DNA from 2 places in the Delftia sp. NA_296.1 genome. Region 1 is predicted to be linked to the other one. Evidence: predicted binding sites of a transcription regulator. Region 1 holds the regulator's gene; the other holds the start of a gene.
What was found. The regulator FNR, encoded in region 1, switches genes on or off when oxygen is low (the NO sensors DNR and NnrR bind a similar motif). The targets are predictions, from matches to a motif close to TTGATNNNNATCAA.

Region 1 (7,840 bases):
GACGACCCCATCCTGCGCTTCCTGATCGTGTCGCTGTCGTTCTACGGCATGTCCACGTTCGAAGGTCCGATGATGTCCATCAAGACCGTCAACGCGCTGTCGCACTACACGGACTGGACCGTGGGCCACGTTCACTCGGGCGCCCTGGGCTGGGTGGGCCTGATCACCATGGGCTCGCTGTACTACCTGATCCCGCGCCTGTTCGGCAAGACCAAGATGCACTCGGTGGGCGCCATCGAACTGCACTTCTGGATGGCCACCATCGGCATCGTGCTGTACATCGCCGCGATGTGGATCGCCGGTGTGATGCAGGGCCTGATGTGGCGCGCCGTCAATCCCGATGGCACGCTGACCTACACCTTCGTCGAAAGCGTCAAGGCCAGCTATCCGTTCTACGTGATCCGCGTGGCCGGTGGCCTGCTGTACCTGGGCGGCATGCTGGTCATGCTGTGGAACACCTGGAAGACCGCGATCTCGGGCCGTTCGGTGAAGGTGGCCGTGCCTGCCGTCGTGGCCCACGCCTGAGCGTCTAGGAGCATTACTCATGTCCGATCACAACAATAGCGCTCCCAAGAGCTTTTCCCACGAGAAGGTGGAAACCAACAATTTCCTGCTGATCGTGCTGACCCTGCTGGTGGTCGCCGTCGGCGGCATGGTGGAAATCGTTCCGCTGTTCTTCCAGAAGTCGACCACGGAAGCGGTGGCGGGCCTCAAGCCCTACACGCCGCTGCAGCTGATGGGCCGCGACGTCTATCTGCGCGAGGGCTGCTACAACTGCCACTCGCAGATGATCCGCCCCTTCCGCGCCGAGACCATGCGCTACGGCCACTACTCGGTGGCTGGCGAGTTCGTCTATGACCACCCCTTCCAGTGGGGTTCCAAGCGCACGGGTCCCGACCTGCACCGCGTGGGCGGCAAGTACAGCGACGAATGGCATCGCATCCACCTGAACAACCCGCGCGACGTGGTGCCCGAGTCCAACATGCCTGCCTACACCTGGCTGGAAAAGAACAAGGTGGATGACACCGTGGTCGCCCAGCACATGAGCGCGCTGCGCAAGGTGGGCGTGCCCTACAGCGACGAGGAAATCAGCGGCGCTGCCGAGCAGGTCAAGGGCAAGACGGAAATGGACGCCGTCATCGCCTACCTGCAGGTCCTGGGCCGTTCGGTCAAGTAAAGGAGAGCGACATGGACATCACCACCATGCGCATCGTGGCCACGCTGGCCTCGCTGGCCTGCTTCATCGGCATCTGGTGGTGGGCGTTCGCCCGCCGCAACCAGGCCCGTTTCGACGAGGCCGCCCAGCTGCCGTTCGAGCAAGACTGAGTCCCTCCACCAGAACGAGAACTTCCCATGAGCGATTTCGTAAACAACTTCTGGTCGATCTATGTCACGGCGATCACGCTGGGCGGCATCATCGGCTGCCTGCTGCTGCTGTATCTCACCGCACGCAAGAAGGTGGTCCCCTCGGCCGACAACACCACGGGCCACGTCTGGGACGAGGACCTGCGCGAGCTGAACAACCCCATGCCCAAGTGGTGGATGTGGCTGTTCATCATCACCTCGGTGTTCGGCTTCGCCTACCTGGCGGCCTATCCGGGCCTGGGCTCGTTCGCGGGCAAGCTGGGCTGGACGCAGCTGGGCGCCTATGAAAACGAGATGGCCAAGGCCCGCGCGGACCTGGAGCCGCTGTACGCCAAGTTCACGAGCATGAGCACCGAAGACATGGCCAAGGATCCCCAGGCCATGGCCATCGGCGAGCGCCTGTTCATGAACAACTGCGCACAGTGCCACGGCTCGGATGCACGCGGCGGCAAGAGCTTCCCCAACCTGACCGATGGCGACTGGCTGCATGGCGGCACGCCCGAGAAGATCAGGGAAACCATCACGGGTGGCCGCATCGGCATCATGCCGCCCATGGCCGCTGCCGTCGGCACGCCCGACGATGTGCGCAACCTCTCGCACTATGTGCTGAGCCTGTCGGGCAGCCCGCACGACTCGCTCAAGGCCTCGCTGGGCAAGTCCAAGTTCACGGCCTGCGCAGCCTGCCACGGCATGGACGGCAAGGGCAACCAGGCTCTGGGCGCGCCCAACCTGACCGATGACATCTGGCTGCACGGCTGGGGCGAGGCCGCCATCACGGCCATGATCAACAACGGCAAGCACAACGAGATGCCTGCCCAGAAGGACAAGCTGACCGAGGCGCAGATCGCGGTGCTTGCTTCCTATGTCTGGGGCATGTCGCACAAAGACGGCGCAGTCCGTCAGTAAGCACAGGGGCGGCGCTGCGGCGCCGCCTTTTTGCGTTTTGAGTTTTCAGATATTTCAAAAAAACAAAGGAACCCACCATGAAGCCCGAGAGCGGGGATGACACCGGGAAGCCTCCCCGCAAAGTCATTCCGATCACGCCGGCCACGCCTGATCCGGGCGAGCTGGTGTCGATGTTCGAGTCGGAAAAGAAGGTCTACCCGCGCTCCATCAGCGGTGTCTTCGCACGCTGGCGATGGGCCCTGGTGTTTCTCACCCAACTGGTTTTCTACGGCCTGCCCTGGCTGGAGTGGGGCCAGCGCCAGATGGTGCTGTTCGACCTCGGAACGCGGCGCTTCTATCTCTTCGGGCTGGTGCTGTACCCGCAGGACTTCATCTACCTGGCTGGCCTGCTGATCATCTCGGCGCTGGCATTGTTCCTGTTCACGGCCGTGGCCGGGCGCCTGTGGTGCGGCTTCTCGTGCCCGCAGACGGTCTACACCGAGATCTTCATGTGGGTGGAGCGCAAGGTCGAAGGCGACCGCAGCGCGCGCATGCGGCTGGACAAGAACGGCTGGACCTTCGAGAAGGCCTGGAAGAAGTCGCTCAAGCAGTTGCTGTGGATCGCCATTGCGCTGTGGACCGGCTTCACCTTCGTGGGCTACTTCGTGCCCATCCGCGAGCTGGGCGGCGAGCTGCTGGCGCTGCAGGGCAGCTGGCAGATGTTCTGGGTGCTGTTCTACGGCTTTGCCACCTATGGCAACGCGGGCTACATGCGCGAGCAGGTCTGCAAGTACATGTGTCCCTATGCGCGCTTTCAGAGCGCCATGTTCGACCGGGACACCATGATCGTCAGCTACGACACGGGCCGGGGCGAGCCGCGTGCACCGCGCACCAAGAAGGTGGACTACAAGGCCCAGGGCCTGGGCGACTGCATCGACTGCAAGATGTGCGTGCAGGTCTGCCCCGTGGGCATCGACATCCGCAACGGTCTGCAATACGAATGCATTGGCTGCGGCCTGTGCATAGACGCCTGCAATTCCATCATGGACAAGATGGAGTACCCGCGCGGCCTGATCCGCCTGACCACGCAGAACGCCATGGCCGGCCTGTGGCGGCGTGCCCAGGTGCTGCGCCGCATCTTCCGTCCGCGCGTGCTGATCTACTCGGCCGTGCTGATCGGCTTGAGCGTGGCCATGATCGTGAGCCTGGCGCTGCGCCAGTCGGTCAAGGTGGACGTGATCCGCGACCGCGCCTCGCTGTCGCGCATCGTGGCGGGCGGCAAGCTGGAGAATGTCTACCGCCTGCAGATCATGAATGCCACCGAGCAGGCCCAGCGCTACCGCATCAGCGCCCATGGCCTCGATGGGCTGGAGCTGGCGTCCGAGCAGGAAGTCGAGGTCGGCCCGGCCGAGACGCGCGGCATTGCGGCGCGCCTGCAGATTCCCTACGGTTCGGCCGAGCCGGGCTCGCACACCGTATTCTTCGATATCGATGCCGTGCATTCGGGCGCGGGACGCGCGTCCGAAAAGGCCGTCTTCCTGGTGCCCCGGTGATGTTCCTGGCAGGCGCGGCACGGTCCGCGCCTGCCGCCTGAAAGAAAGAGGTTTCCCATGTCTTCCAGTCCCGCAGTGTCCGCGCCCGCGCAGGCTCCCTCGCACCCCGACGCCGGCAAGCCCTGGTGGAAGTTCGGCCATGTCTGGCTGGTGGTGGCCGGCCCGGCGGCCGTGGTGGTCGCTGCCGTGATCACGGCCATCATCGCCATCAACGGCGCCGATCCCGTGATCGATCCCGACTACTACCGCAACGGCATCACGATCAACGAGCGTGCCGATGGCGTGCGCGAAGTGCCCAAGAGCATGGCGCCCGCCGTCACCGGCCGCAACCATGCGGCCACGCCCGCGCACGATCACCCCACGGACCGCTGATCGCCGTGCACCCCTGCAAGAGGCCGCAGTCGCGGCCTTTTTGCATGGCGGATCGCATCTCCGGCATGCGCGACGGGTGAGGGTTTCCTACAGGCGTGCAGGGCGCTGCGGGGCTTGGCGCCATGCGTTGGCGCGGCGCACAATGAAGTCGACCCCTCGACAGCACAAGGAGATCGCTGATGTTGGCCCAACGCTGGATGTGGATTGCCTGGCCTGCCTTTCTGGCAGCCGCCGTGATGGAGATGCTGGTTTTTGCCTTTGTGGACCCGCTGGAGCTGCATTGGCTCGGCGACCTGGGCTGGTCGCGCCAGGGCATTTACACGCTGGCCTTCTTCGCCTTCTGGGGCGTGACCATGCTCTCCAGCCTGATGACCACCATGCTGGGCCGCTCGGCCCGTGATCTCAATGACGGCGTGGTCTCCGAGCCCGACCCGGACCTGGCCATGCAGGGGCTGGGGCGGGACTGATCGAGAGCCCGCCGCAATGAACAAGGCCCGCGACAGCGGGCCTTGTTCATTGGCGGATGAATGCTTACTGCCCTTGCAGCCTCACTGGCACTGCTGGCTGTTGACGATGCGCTTGAGCGCCTCCGTGTCCAGGATGCGCAGATGGCGCTGGCGCACCTCGATGATGTTGTCGTCCGCGAACTTGGAGAAGGTGCGGCTCACCGTCTCCAGCTTCAGGCCCAGGTAGCTGCCGATTTCCTCGCGCGTCATGCGCAGTACCAGTTCGGACTTGGAAAAGCCCCGCGCATGCAGGCGCTGCACCAGGTTGAGCACGAAGGCGGCCAGGCGCTCCTCGGCGCGCATGCTGCCCAGCAGCAGCATCACGCCGTGCTCGCGCACGATCTCGCGGCTCATGACCTTGTGCACATGGTTTTGCAGGGCCGTGACCTCGCGCGACAGGTCTTCCAGCTTGTCGAAGGGCATGACGCAGACTTCGGCGTCTTCCAGCGCGACGGCATCGCAGGTGTGGTGGTCGTTGACGATGCCGTCCAGGCCGATGATCTCGCCGGCCATCTGAAAGCCTGTGACCTGGTCGCGTCCGTCCTCGGTGGCCACGCAGGTCTTGAAGAAGCCGGTGCGGATGGCGTACAGCGAGGTGAATGTCTCGCCGTTGCGAAACAGCAGGCCTCCGCGCTTGACCTTGCGGCGCGTGGCCACGATGTCGTCGATGCGCTGCATCTGCTCGGCATCCAGGCCCATGGGCATGCACAGTTCGCGCAGGTTGCAGTTGGAGCAGGAGGCTTTGATGGTCTGAAGGTTCATGGAGTGATAAACATCAGCGGCACACAGCGTGCCGGCGGTGACCTCGTGGATTGCGATGAGTTGGATCAAATTGTCGCAGCAGTCCCTCAAACAACTCTTGATATGAGTCAAGGACATGACCGATGTGCTGCGGCACAGTCGAGGTATTAGAGGAAAAAACCCATGACCGCTGTCACCCCAGAGCTGCTGCGTCGCTTTGACGTACCGGGGCCCCGATACACCTCGTTCCCTACCGCCGACCGCTTTGTCGAGGCCTTTGGTGCAGAGGACTATATCCTGGCGCTGCAACAACGCAAATCGAGTACCGCAGCGCGTGCCATGCCTTTGTCGCTGTATGTGCACGTGCCCTTTTGCGAGTCGCTTTGCTACTACTGCGCCTGCAACAAGATCGTGACGCGCCACCACGATCGCGCCGCCGTCTACCTGGACTACCTGGCGCGCGAGATGGCCTTGCACACGGCCCATTGCGGCAAGGGCCAGACCGTCAGCCAGCTGCACCTGGGCGGCGGCACGCCCACCTTCTTCTCCGACGACGAGCTGCGCACGCTGATGGGCCTGTTGCGCGAGCATTTCAAGCTGGAGCCGGGTGGCGAGTACTCCATCGAGGTCGATCCGCGCACCGTCAGCGTCGAGCGCCTGGCCGTGCTCAAGGAGCTGGGCTTCAACCGCCTGAGCTTCGGCGTGCAGGACTTCGACGAGCAGGTGCAGATCGCCGTGCACCGCGTGCAGCCGGCAGAGCAGGTGTTCGAGCTGGTGGCGGCCGCGCGGCAGCTGGGCTTTGCCTCCATCAACGTGGACCTGATCTACGGCCTGCCCAAGCAGACGCCCGAATCCTTCGAGCGCACGCTGGCCCAGGTCAACGCGCTGCGGCCCGACCGCATCGCGCTCTATGCCTATGCCCACCTGCCCGAGCGCTTCAAGCCGCAGCGGCGCATTGCGGCCGAGGATCTGCCCCAGGGGGCCGACAAGCTGGCCATGCTGTCGCGTTCCATCGCCGCGTTCATGGACGGTGGCTATGTCTATGTGGGCATGGACCACTTCGCCCTGCCGGAGGACTCGCTGGCCGTGGCCAAGCGCCAGGGCCGGCTGCACCGCAACTTCCAGGGCTACAGCACCCAGCCCGACTGCGACCTGATTGCGCTGGGCGTGTCGGCCATCGGCAAGGTGGGCGCCAGCTACAGCCAGAACGCCAAGACGCTGGAGGAGTACTACGACGCCATCGACGCCAGCCACCTGCCCGTGGTGCGGGGCCTGGCGCTGTCGCGCGACGACCTGGTGCGCCGCGCCGTCATCATGGCCATCATGTGCCAGGGCGCCGTGCTGTTCGAGCCCATGGAGCAGGCCTGGCTGCTGGGCTTTCGCGAGTACTTCGCGCCCGAGATGGCGGCCCTGGAGGACCTGCAGGTCAAGGGCCTGGTGCAGATCAGCGACGAGGGATTCCAGGTCACGCCCATGGGCTGGTACTTCGTGCGCGGCGTGGCCATGCTGTTTGACCGATATCTGCAGGCGGACAAGAACCGGGCGCGGTTTTCGAGGATCATCTAGGCCCCATGCTGTTGTCGCTGCTCTGGACCGCTTTGATCATGGGGCTCGTCGGCGGGCCCCATTGCCTTGCCATGTGCGCTGCGCCCTGCGGCGTGGTCACGGGCGGGGCGGGGCAGGGCGGCGGCTCGCAGGTGGTGGCCGTGCATGGATTGCAAAGCCGGCTGTGGCTGCGCACGGCGCTGTTCCACGGCGGCCGTCTGGCCGGCTATGCCAGCCTGGGCGCTGCCTCGGCCCTGGCCATGGAGAGCCTGTCCTGGCTCACCAGCCAGACCACGGCGCTGCAGCCGTTCTGGACACTGACCCATGTCGCCGTGATGGCCTGGGGCCTGGCCATGATGGTGCAGGCCCGCCAGCCCGCCTGGCTGGAGTCTGCCGGCCGCGCTGCCTGGCGGCGCGTGCAGCCCTGGGTGTCGGCGCCGGGCGGCACGCTGGCGGCAGGCTATGCCTGGGCGCTCATGCCTTGCGGACTGCTGTATTCGGCCGTGCTGGTCGCCGCGCTCAGCGGCGGCCCGTTGCAGGGCGCGCTGGCCATGGCGGCCTTTGGCGTGGGCAGCGGGCTGTGGCTGGTGGCCGGCCCCTGGCTGTGGCGGCTGGGCCGGCAGCGCCTGAACGGCCTGCGCGCCGAATGGGGCACGCGCCTGGCCGGCCTGATGCTGGTGGGCGTGGCCGTATGGGCGCTGTGGATGGACCTGATCTACAAGCCCAGCCTCTGGTGCCGTTGAGCAACAGCTGAGGCCAGACTTGGCACCTGGGGTCGCGGATTGGCTGCGAGGCCCTCAGAACTGGAGATAATGCCCGAATCATCGGCTTACATATTGCCGATTCCTTCAGCCTCGGGGCCGTTGCCGCGCG
Region 2 (7,840 bases), on a different contig from region 1:
GCTCTGTTGTTTTTGATGAGTGCGAATCGTTCTTATTTTATTTTCCCGTCGACAACGGCCTGGCCGACGGCAGCGCAGCTGCTGTTTTTCTTTACAAGCGGACCGATCTGTGAGCAATTCATTCAGAATGCTGAATGTTGCCTTGTTCATCAATGACATGCAGGGCCGCCAGTGCCCGGGCGCGTGCAGCGCCCGGCACGATTCACGGCGTTCCGGCGAGCACGGCGGCTTTGTAAAGTTGGCCCGATGTGGCCCGCAGGCAACATCCTGATACGAAGATCAGGACCACATCCGCCCCGCATTGGAGACCAGGAACAGCAGCAGGCCCACGGCACCGCCGACCACGGTGCCGTTGATGCGGATGTACTGCAGATCCTTGCCGATGTGCAGCTCGATCAGCTCGGACAGCTCGCGCGCATCCCAGCGCCGCACGGTATCGGCGATGTGCTGGGCCAGGAACTGCGAGACATCGGGCGCCAGCGCCTGGGCCCAGCGCTTGAGGCGCTCGTTCATGGAGCTGCGCAGCGCCTCGTCGTGCGCCAGCGACTGGCCCAGCCAGCGGCCCATGGCGGCGGTCTTGCGCGCCACCTGCGAATGCTCGTTGGCCAGGTCCGCCTGCAGCTTGGCGCGCAGGCCCAGCCACAGCGCACGCAGGTAGCCGGCCAGCTTCTCGTCGTGCAGCAGGTAGTGGCGCAGCCGCTCGGCGCGCTCGGACATGGCGGGGTCGGACTGCAGCCGCGTGACCAGCCGGTCCACGGAGGCGTCGAAGGCCTTGCGCATGTGGTGCTCGGGATTGCTGGCGATGTCCTGCAGTAGGCTGTCGAGCGCGCCCGCAATGGCGCTGGCGCCCTTTTCGCTGAGCCAGTCCGTGGGCAGCATCTTTTCCTTGAGCGGATGCTCGCGCTTGAGCCACAGCACGATGGTCTGGGCGATCAGCACATGGGTCTCGGCCTCGCGCAGCACACCGCTGACGCGGGCCAGCACATCGTCCAGCACGGCCTGGTGGCGGCCGTCCTTGGTCAGCCCCGACAACAGATCCGCCGCCGCGCGGGGCAGGTCCACCTGGGCCAGCAAGGCCTTGAATGCCTGTGTCAGAAAGCGCTCCACCTGCCGGTCCTGCACCATCTCCAGCGCCGCCAGCGCCAGCCGCGCCACCTGCCGCCCCAGCAGGGTGCTGTTGGCCGGCGTGGTCAGCCAGCCGGCCAGCACGCGCGCAGGATCATGGCGCTCGATCAGCGCCACCAGCGAAGGGCCGTCCAGGAACTTGTCGCGCACGAAATTCGCCAGGTTCTCGCCGATGCGGTCCTTGTTGCGCGGGATGATGGCCGTATGGCGCCCGACCAGGGGCAGCGGAATGCGCCGGAACAGCGCCGACACCGCAAACCAGTCGGCCAGCGCGCCGACCAGCGAGGCCTCGGTCACGGCCTTGATGCAGGCCAGCCACAGCGGCACCTGCTGCCAGTGCCCCGCCGCCACGGACGAGGCCACGAAGCCCAGCGCCACGAACAGCAGCAGCGCCAGCGGCAGGCGCTTGGCCGACTTCAGTGTTTGACGTTGCTCTGGCGACAGCATGGAGCGCAGCATACGACGCCCGTCCGCCATCCGCATGACGATGCCTGCCGCCAAAGCCTGTCAGCCAGCGCCTGCCTGCGAATTGCGCGGACAATACCGGCTTTCTTCAGAACCCTCTTGCGAGAACAAGACCATGACCGACGCCAACGCACCCGCCGATCGCCCCGCACTGCCCGACCACCTGTCCATCGACCCGCGCAGCCCGCACCATGTGGCCGCCGTGTTCGAGCACGACATCGGCATCCGCTTCAACGGCAACGAGCGCTTCGATGTGGAGGAATACTGCGTGAGCGAGGGATGGATCAAGGTGCCGGCCGGCAAGACGGTGGACCGCAAGGGAAAGCCCCTGCTGATCAAGCTCAAGGGCGCCGTGGAAGCTTTCTACCGCTGATTTCCGGCCGGTCGCAAGGCCGGCCGCAACCTCTTCAAGAATCAGCGTGCTTCAGCTCGCATCGGCCCGCGGCGCCGGCGGATTCCTGAACTTCTCCCGCAGCTCGGCGCAGTGGTCCTTGGCGGGCAGGGCATCCGTCTTCTGCAGCCAATCCACATCCGAGGCCTGCGCCACCGATGTCTCCCCCGCCTGCGCCACGGCCACCATGGCGCCTGCGGCCTCGGGCAGCCAGGTGGGAATGCCCACGCCGCGCAGCACGTGGCCGCGTCCGGCCACCAGCAGCACGGTCTTGCCGGGCTTGACAGCGGCCCTGGCCACCTCGGCCATGCTGGCATCGCGGGCCAGCTGGATGCGGGCCATGGGCGCCAGCTGGGTGTCGGGCAGCAGGCCGCAGTGGCCTTCGCGGATGGCGTCGAGCTGGCGCTGCCAGCCCTCGGGCGGCAGGTGGGTGTCCAGGTTTTCGTTGCGCATGGCCTGCTTCATGTCGGCGCGCGGCAGGTTGCCCCCCAGCACGGGCACGCCCGCGCGCACGGCGGCCATGACCACGCCGCGGTAGCGCGGCCAGGGCCAGGCCGCGTCCTGCCATTGCAGGGCCTGCTGCACCGCGTCCTCGGAGGCATCGCGTGCCAGGGACGCGGTGGAGCCCGTGCGCGGCGCCATCTCGATCACCAGCGCGGCCAGGCGCTCCTGTTTTGCCAACTGCTCCACCGTGGCCTGCTGCCATGCCTGGTGGGCGACCGCATCGTGCTGCTCGCCCAGCAGCACGATGGGCGCGTCGGACCAGCGCTGCAACTGCTGCGTCCAGTCCCGCGCCGGGGCGGAGGAGCTGGCGCAGCCGGCAAGGGCTGCCGCCAGCAATGCGGCCGCAGCCAGGCCGGCAAGGCGCGGGGTGCGGATGAAGGGGCGGGGGATGGAGCGGACTTGCATGGCCCCATGCTAAACACTGGCCTCGCCCGGGGACGCCATAGGCCCTGTGGGCGTTGGGGGCAGTTGAAAGGATCCTAGGAATCGGGGCGGGAGCACGGCGCAAACGGGCGGCGCTTGATTCAGGTCAAGACGCGCAAATGTGCGGTGGCTACAGTGCAACCATGCATGGCAAGCCCTCGCTTTCGACCAAGCTGCTGCTCATGGGCGCAGCCTGCCTGCTCGCGGCCGTGGCATCGATCGGTTTCACGCTGTGGGTGGCCTGGCAGCTGGAAGGCGGTGCGGCGGCGGTGAACGAGGCCGGGCGGCTGCGCATGAGCATGGTGCGCATGGCCATGGCGCGCCAGAACGAGGCGCCTGCGCAGTGGCAGGAGCGCGCACGTCAGTTCGACGCCAGCCTGGACCTGCTGCGCAGCGGCGACATGTCGCGGCCGCTGTTCGTGCCCTGGAGCGATGCGGTCAGCGCGCGCTACGAGCGCATACGCGGCGACTGGAGTGCGCTGCGCACGCAGTGGCAGGCCGAGGACCATGTCGATGCGCAGGCCATCATGGGCAGCGCCGATGCCTTCGTGCGCGAGGTGGACGGCTTTGTCGAGGCCATCGAGGACCGGCTCTCGCGCTGGACGGCCATCCTGCACCTGTTTCAGATGTGTCTGATGGCGCTGGCCATCATCGCGGCCGTGAGCTTCATGGCCACGAGCTACTGGCTGGTGCTGCATCCCGTGGGCCAGCTGCGCTCGGCGCTGGAGCGCATGCGCCGCGGACACCTGGACACGCGCATGAGCGTGGAGGTGGATGACGAGTTCGGCCAGCTGGCGGCCGGCTTCAACCTCATGGCCCAGTCGCTGCAAAGCTCTCACGCCGAGCTGGAAGACAAGGTGCGCGAGAAGACCGCCAGCCTCAACGTGCAGCACCAGCAGCTGCAGGCGCTGTACGCAGTCAGCGTGCAGGCGTCGGAGGCCGCCAGCCTGCAGTCCCTGGCCGAAGGCTTTGTGCGCCAGGTCCGCCTGGCGGCCCAGGCCGATGCGGCCACGGTGCGCTGGTCCGACGAGGCCAACGAGCGCTATGTGCTGCTGGCCGGCGACGGCCTGCCCCAGTCCATGTCGGTGCAGGAGCACTGCCTGCACACGGGCGCCTGCCTGTGCGGCCAGCCGCGCGAGCAGGCGCGGCTGCGCGTGATCCCCATCACGCCGGCCAGCGACCTGCAGCTGCCGCACTGCCGCGAGGCCGGCTTCCAGACCGTGGTCAGCATCCCCGTGCAACTGCAGCAGCGCCTGCTGGGCGAGGTCAACCTGTTCTTTCGCTCCACCGTGGTGCTCACGGACGACATGCGCGACCTGCTGTCCGCCATGGCGCGCCACCTGGCCAGCGCCATGGAAAGCCTGCGCGCCACGGCGCTGGAGCGCGAAGCCGCCGTGGCCGAGGAGCGCGGCCTGATCGCGCGCGAGCTGCATGACTCCATTGCCCAGTCGCTGGCCTTTCTCAAGATACAGACCCAGCTGCTGCGCGACGCCGTGGCCAAGGGCCGCGACGAGGCGCGCGACCGCAGCCTGGGCGAGCTGGAAGTGGGCGTGCGCGAATGCTATGCCGACGTGCGCGAGCTGCTGGTGCATTTCCGCACGCGCACCAGCGCCGAGGACATCGAGGCCGCGCTGCGCGCCACGCTGTCCAAGTTCGAGCACCAGACGGGCATCGCCACCTCGCTGAGCATGTCGGGCCAGGGCCTGCCGCTGGCGCCCGACGTGCAGATCCAGGTGCTGCACATGGTGCAGGAGGCGCTGTCCAACGTGCGCAAGCACGCGGGTGCCAGGCATGTGGAGCTGCGCGTGGGGCGCCACCCCTGGCGCTTCGAAGTCTGCGACGACGGCTGCGGCTTCGTCCCCGCCGCCGTTGCGCCGGACTCGCTGCATGTGGGCCTGGGCATCATGCGCGAGCGCGCCCTGCTGGCGCAGGCGCTGGTCCATGTCCACTCCCGCCCAGGCGAGGGCACGCGCGTGCTCATCGAGCTGCCGCCGTCGGCCTCGGCCGGCGCGCCAGCGCAGGCCCTCCCCTCGAACGCGTGACACGCTCCCGCAAGAAAAAGACCGCCCCATGTCCTTCTCCAGCCCCATCTCCGTCTTCGTCATCGACGACCACACGCTGTTCCGGCGCGGCCTGATCGCCCTCATCGCCCAGGACGCAGGCCTGCGCGTGGTCGGCGAGGCCGGCGACGCGGGCGAGGCCCTGCGCCTGGTACCCGCGCTGGCGCCCCAGGTCATCCTGCTGGACAACCACCTGCCCGGCGTGCTGGGCGTCGATGCCATCGCGGGCCTGCGGGCCGCATCGCCCGGCAGCCGCGTCGTCATGCTCACCGTGAGCGAGGACGGCCAGGACCTGGCGGCCGCGCTGCGCAACGGTGCCCAGGGCTATCTGCTCAAGACCATCGACGGCGACCTGCTGTCCGAGGCCCTGCGCCGCGCCGCGCGCGGCGAGCCCGTGGTCAGCCCCGAGATGATGGGCAAGCTGGTGGCCGCCTTCCAGTCCCAGGGCGCGCCCGAGCCCCAGGCGCCCGAGCCGGACGAGGCCCCGGCCTCGCCGCTGTCCCCGCGCGAGGAAGAGGTGCTGGTCCAGATCGCCCGGGGCGCCAGCAACAAGGAAATCGCCCGCACGCTGGACATTGCCGAGACCACGGTCAAGATCCATGTGCAACACATCCTGCGCAAGCTGGGCCTGAGCTCGCGCGTGCAGGCGGCGGTGTATGCGTCGGAGCGGCAGCGGGATTAGGCGCTGCAAGAGAAAGAACGCAGGCGGCTACAGCGCCGTTGCCAGCATGTGGCGATACGGTGCCAACTGCAAAAAGGCTTGAATGCCATCCGGCGCTTGCTGCAGGATGGCAATGCTGTTCGCCAGCCAGCGTCTGCGCTCATCCACCAGATTGGAGTCGGCGTTCAGGCCCAGCATGTCGCGGGTCTGGGTCACGCGATGCCGCTGTTTGCGATTCAAGCCTGGACGAGGCTCGATGGTTCCGTCGGTGGACAGCGCCCACTGTGCATTGCAGCCAGGGCCGGGTTCTATGGGCAGCAGACCATTCTTCTTTTTCTGCCCACAGGTCTTGTGGTTGATGCAGCTATGGCCGTAGTTGGTGTAGGTAAAACACAGGTGCGGATGCGCGTTGCGGCCCGCCTTGGGTTTGATGTGCTCCACCTGCCCGTCCTCTGCATCCAAAGCGCTTTCGCAATAGACGCACAGACCTCCCTGGTCCTGATTGAGGTCGGCTTTGACTGCCGCTTTGACGGCGCGGAATGCCAGGCTGTCGAAGTCCGCGACCGTGGGGCGTGGGGTTGCCGCGACGAAGGCCGTGAGAGCCGCCGTAGGAATGGCGCGATGTTCCAGGTCCACCATGGTCAATGCGCCCTGCCGGTATTGCGCGCGGCGAGGAAGCGCCAGGTGGCCAGATCGCTTTCATGGAATTGATAGCCTGCTTGCTGCAAGGTGACGCGCAGGGCCTGCGCGGCTTCGGTCTGCTCCTGGCCTTCACGCACCAACTGCTCGTATTGGCGGATGTCGTCTTGCAGTGGCAACGGCGGCTCCCGGTGGGTTCCCATGATCTTGGCCAGCGCATCGCCCGATTCATGGGCCAGCGGGCTGAAGTCAGGCGTGCGCACGCGCAGGCGGCCTTCGTGCTGCTCCAGGATACGGATCTTCTCGCGCCGTACCGAAGTCAAGACCTGCGGACTGTGCGTGGTGACAATGAATTGCGTCGCCGGAAAGGTGCGCATCAGGTCATCCAGCACGCGCTGCTGCCAGGTGGGGTGCAGGTGCAGGTCGATTTCATCGACCAGCATGATGGCCGGAGCGCTCATGGTCAGCGCGTGCTGAAACGGCGCATAGCTGCCTGGATCATGCTCATCCAGAACAGATGTTGCGTGTATCAGAAACTGCTGGTGCGCGTGGATGTTGCCGTACTCGGCATACCGGTTGGCAATGGCAAGCCGCCGCGCAAAGTCGATGGCCAGCGCCAACATGCTTTGATAGCCCTGGCTCAACTGGCTGACCAGCAGCTCGGCCCCATCGCTGGCGCGCTCCAGAACGAACTTGTGCCGTGCATTGAACTGGGGGTTGCGAAAGGCTCCGCCCAGCAATAAAACCACGGTGGCGCGCACCGCTTCCAGCGAGGAAAACGGCTTGTAGTTCTCGCCTGTCACGCCCTTGTTTGCGCGCAGTTCGGAAGACTCCTCCTGATCGAACCAGGCCAGCATTTCCCGGAAGTCGCTGCGGGGGTTGAAGCAATCCACAAGCGCGGATGTCGGGTGCTCGTAGTTGTTCTTTGCGGAGCGCAAACGCTCAGGCACCTCGATGTGGCCTCTGCTTGCCCCGTAGTAGGTGAATACGGGCGTCGGAGCCGGACTCTCTGTTTTGTAGCTGTCGGTGATCGAATTCAGGTGCTCCTTGAGAGCCGTCTCGCCCCATGTCTGTGCGGGTTTCCGTCCCTTGCCGCTAGCGGAAGGGCGCCAGTAATCCCAGCGCAGATCACCTACGGTGGTGGTCATGATCTGTGCGTAGTCGGCTGTGCTCCATTGCGCTTTTCCGCGTGGTCCTGACAAGGCCTGCAGGCGAAAGTCCGAGTCCTTGATGCCACGGCCTGTCAGTCGCTGGTCTGCCGAGGACAAGTGGGTCAGCACAGGCGTCAGTCCGCTGGCAATGCCATCCAGAAGTGCCGTCTTGCCCGCACCGTTTTCCCCCACGATGACCGTAAGGCGTGGGTCCAGATCCAGCGTGAGGGATTCAAAGCAACGGAAGTTGTTGAGCGTGACGGATTTCAATCGCATGGCGCATGCCTTCGTTTCAAGCACGGGGCAGCCGTGGGATGTCGGCTGGTTCGTGAACAGTCGAAATTGTGCACGTGAATGTCGCTGGCTTCTCATCCCCTGCCACGCATGCTGGCAGAGGCCAACGGATCATTGCGTTCCAGTC

Region 2: a site for FNR is predicted at 3,005-3,018, ahead of ACUTR7_RS06195 (type IV pili methyl-accepting chemotaxis transducer N-terminal domain-containing protein). Genes of this name have one in related genera too.

The regions. Positions count from the first base shown of each region.
Region 1 covers NZ_JBQZGF010000003.1:178,559-186,398, forward strand. The annotation lists gene ccoN (cytochrome-c oxidase, cbb3-type subunit I) at 1-525, shown strand, start outside; gene ccoO (cytochrome-c oxidase, cbb3-type subunit II) at 545-1,177, shown strand; gene ACUTR7_RS08650 (cbb3-type cytochrome oxidase subunit 3) at 1,189-1,326, shown strand; gene ccoP (cytochrome-c oxidase, cbb3-type subunit III) at 1,354-2,271, shown strand; gene ccoG (cytochrome c oxidase accessory protein CcoG) at 2,349-3,803, shown strand; gene ACUTR7_RS08665 (FixH family protein) at 3,861-4,175, shown strand; gene ACUTR7_RS08670 (hypothetical protein) at 4,355-4,642, shown strand; gene fnr (fumarate/nitrate reduction transcriptional regulator Fnr) at 4,724-5,443, opposite strand; gene hemN (oxygen-independent coproporphyrinogen III oxidase) at 5,606-6,988, shown strand; gene ACUTR7_RS08685 (sulfite exporter TauE/SafE family protein) at 6,994-7,710, shown strand; gene ACUTR7_RS08690 (HD-GYP domain-containing protein) at 7,780-7,840, shown strand, end outside.
Region 2 covers NZ_JBQZGF010000002.1:379,474-387,313, reverse strand. The annotation lists gene ACUTR7_RS06215 (hypothetical protein) at 1-113, shown strand, start outside; gene ACUTR7_RS06210 (DUF445 domain-containing protein) at 280-1,584, opposite strand; gene ACUTR7_RS06205 (DUF3297 family protein) at 1,706-1,963, shown strand; gene ACUTR7_RS06200 (ChaN family lipoprotein) at 2,015-2,890, opposite strand; gene ACUTR7_RS06195 (type IV pili methyl-accepting chemotaxis transducer N-terminal domain-containing protein) at 3,052-4,950, shown strand; gene ACUTR7_RS06190 (response regulator) at 4,979-5,650, shown strand; gene ACUTR7_RS06185 (retron system putative HNH endonuclease) at 5,678-6,268, opposite strand; gene ACUTR7_RS06180 (AAA family ATPase) at 6,271-7,695, opposite strand; gene ACUTR7_RS06175 (MFS transporter) at 7,825-7,840, opposite strand, start outside.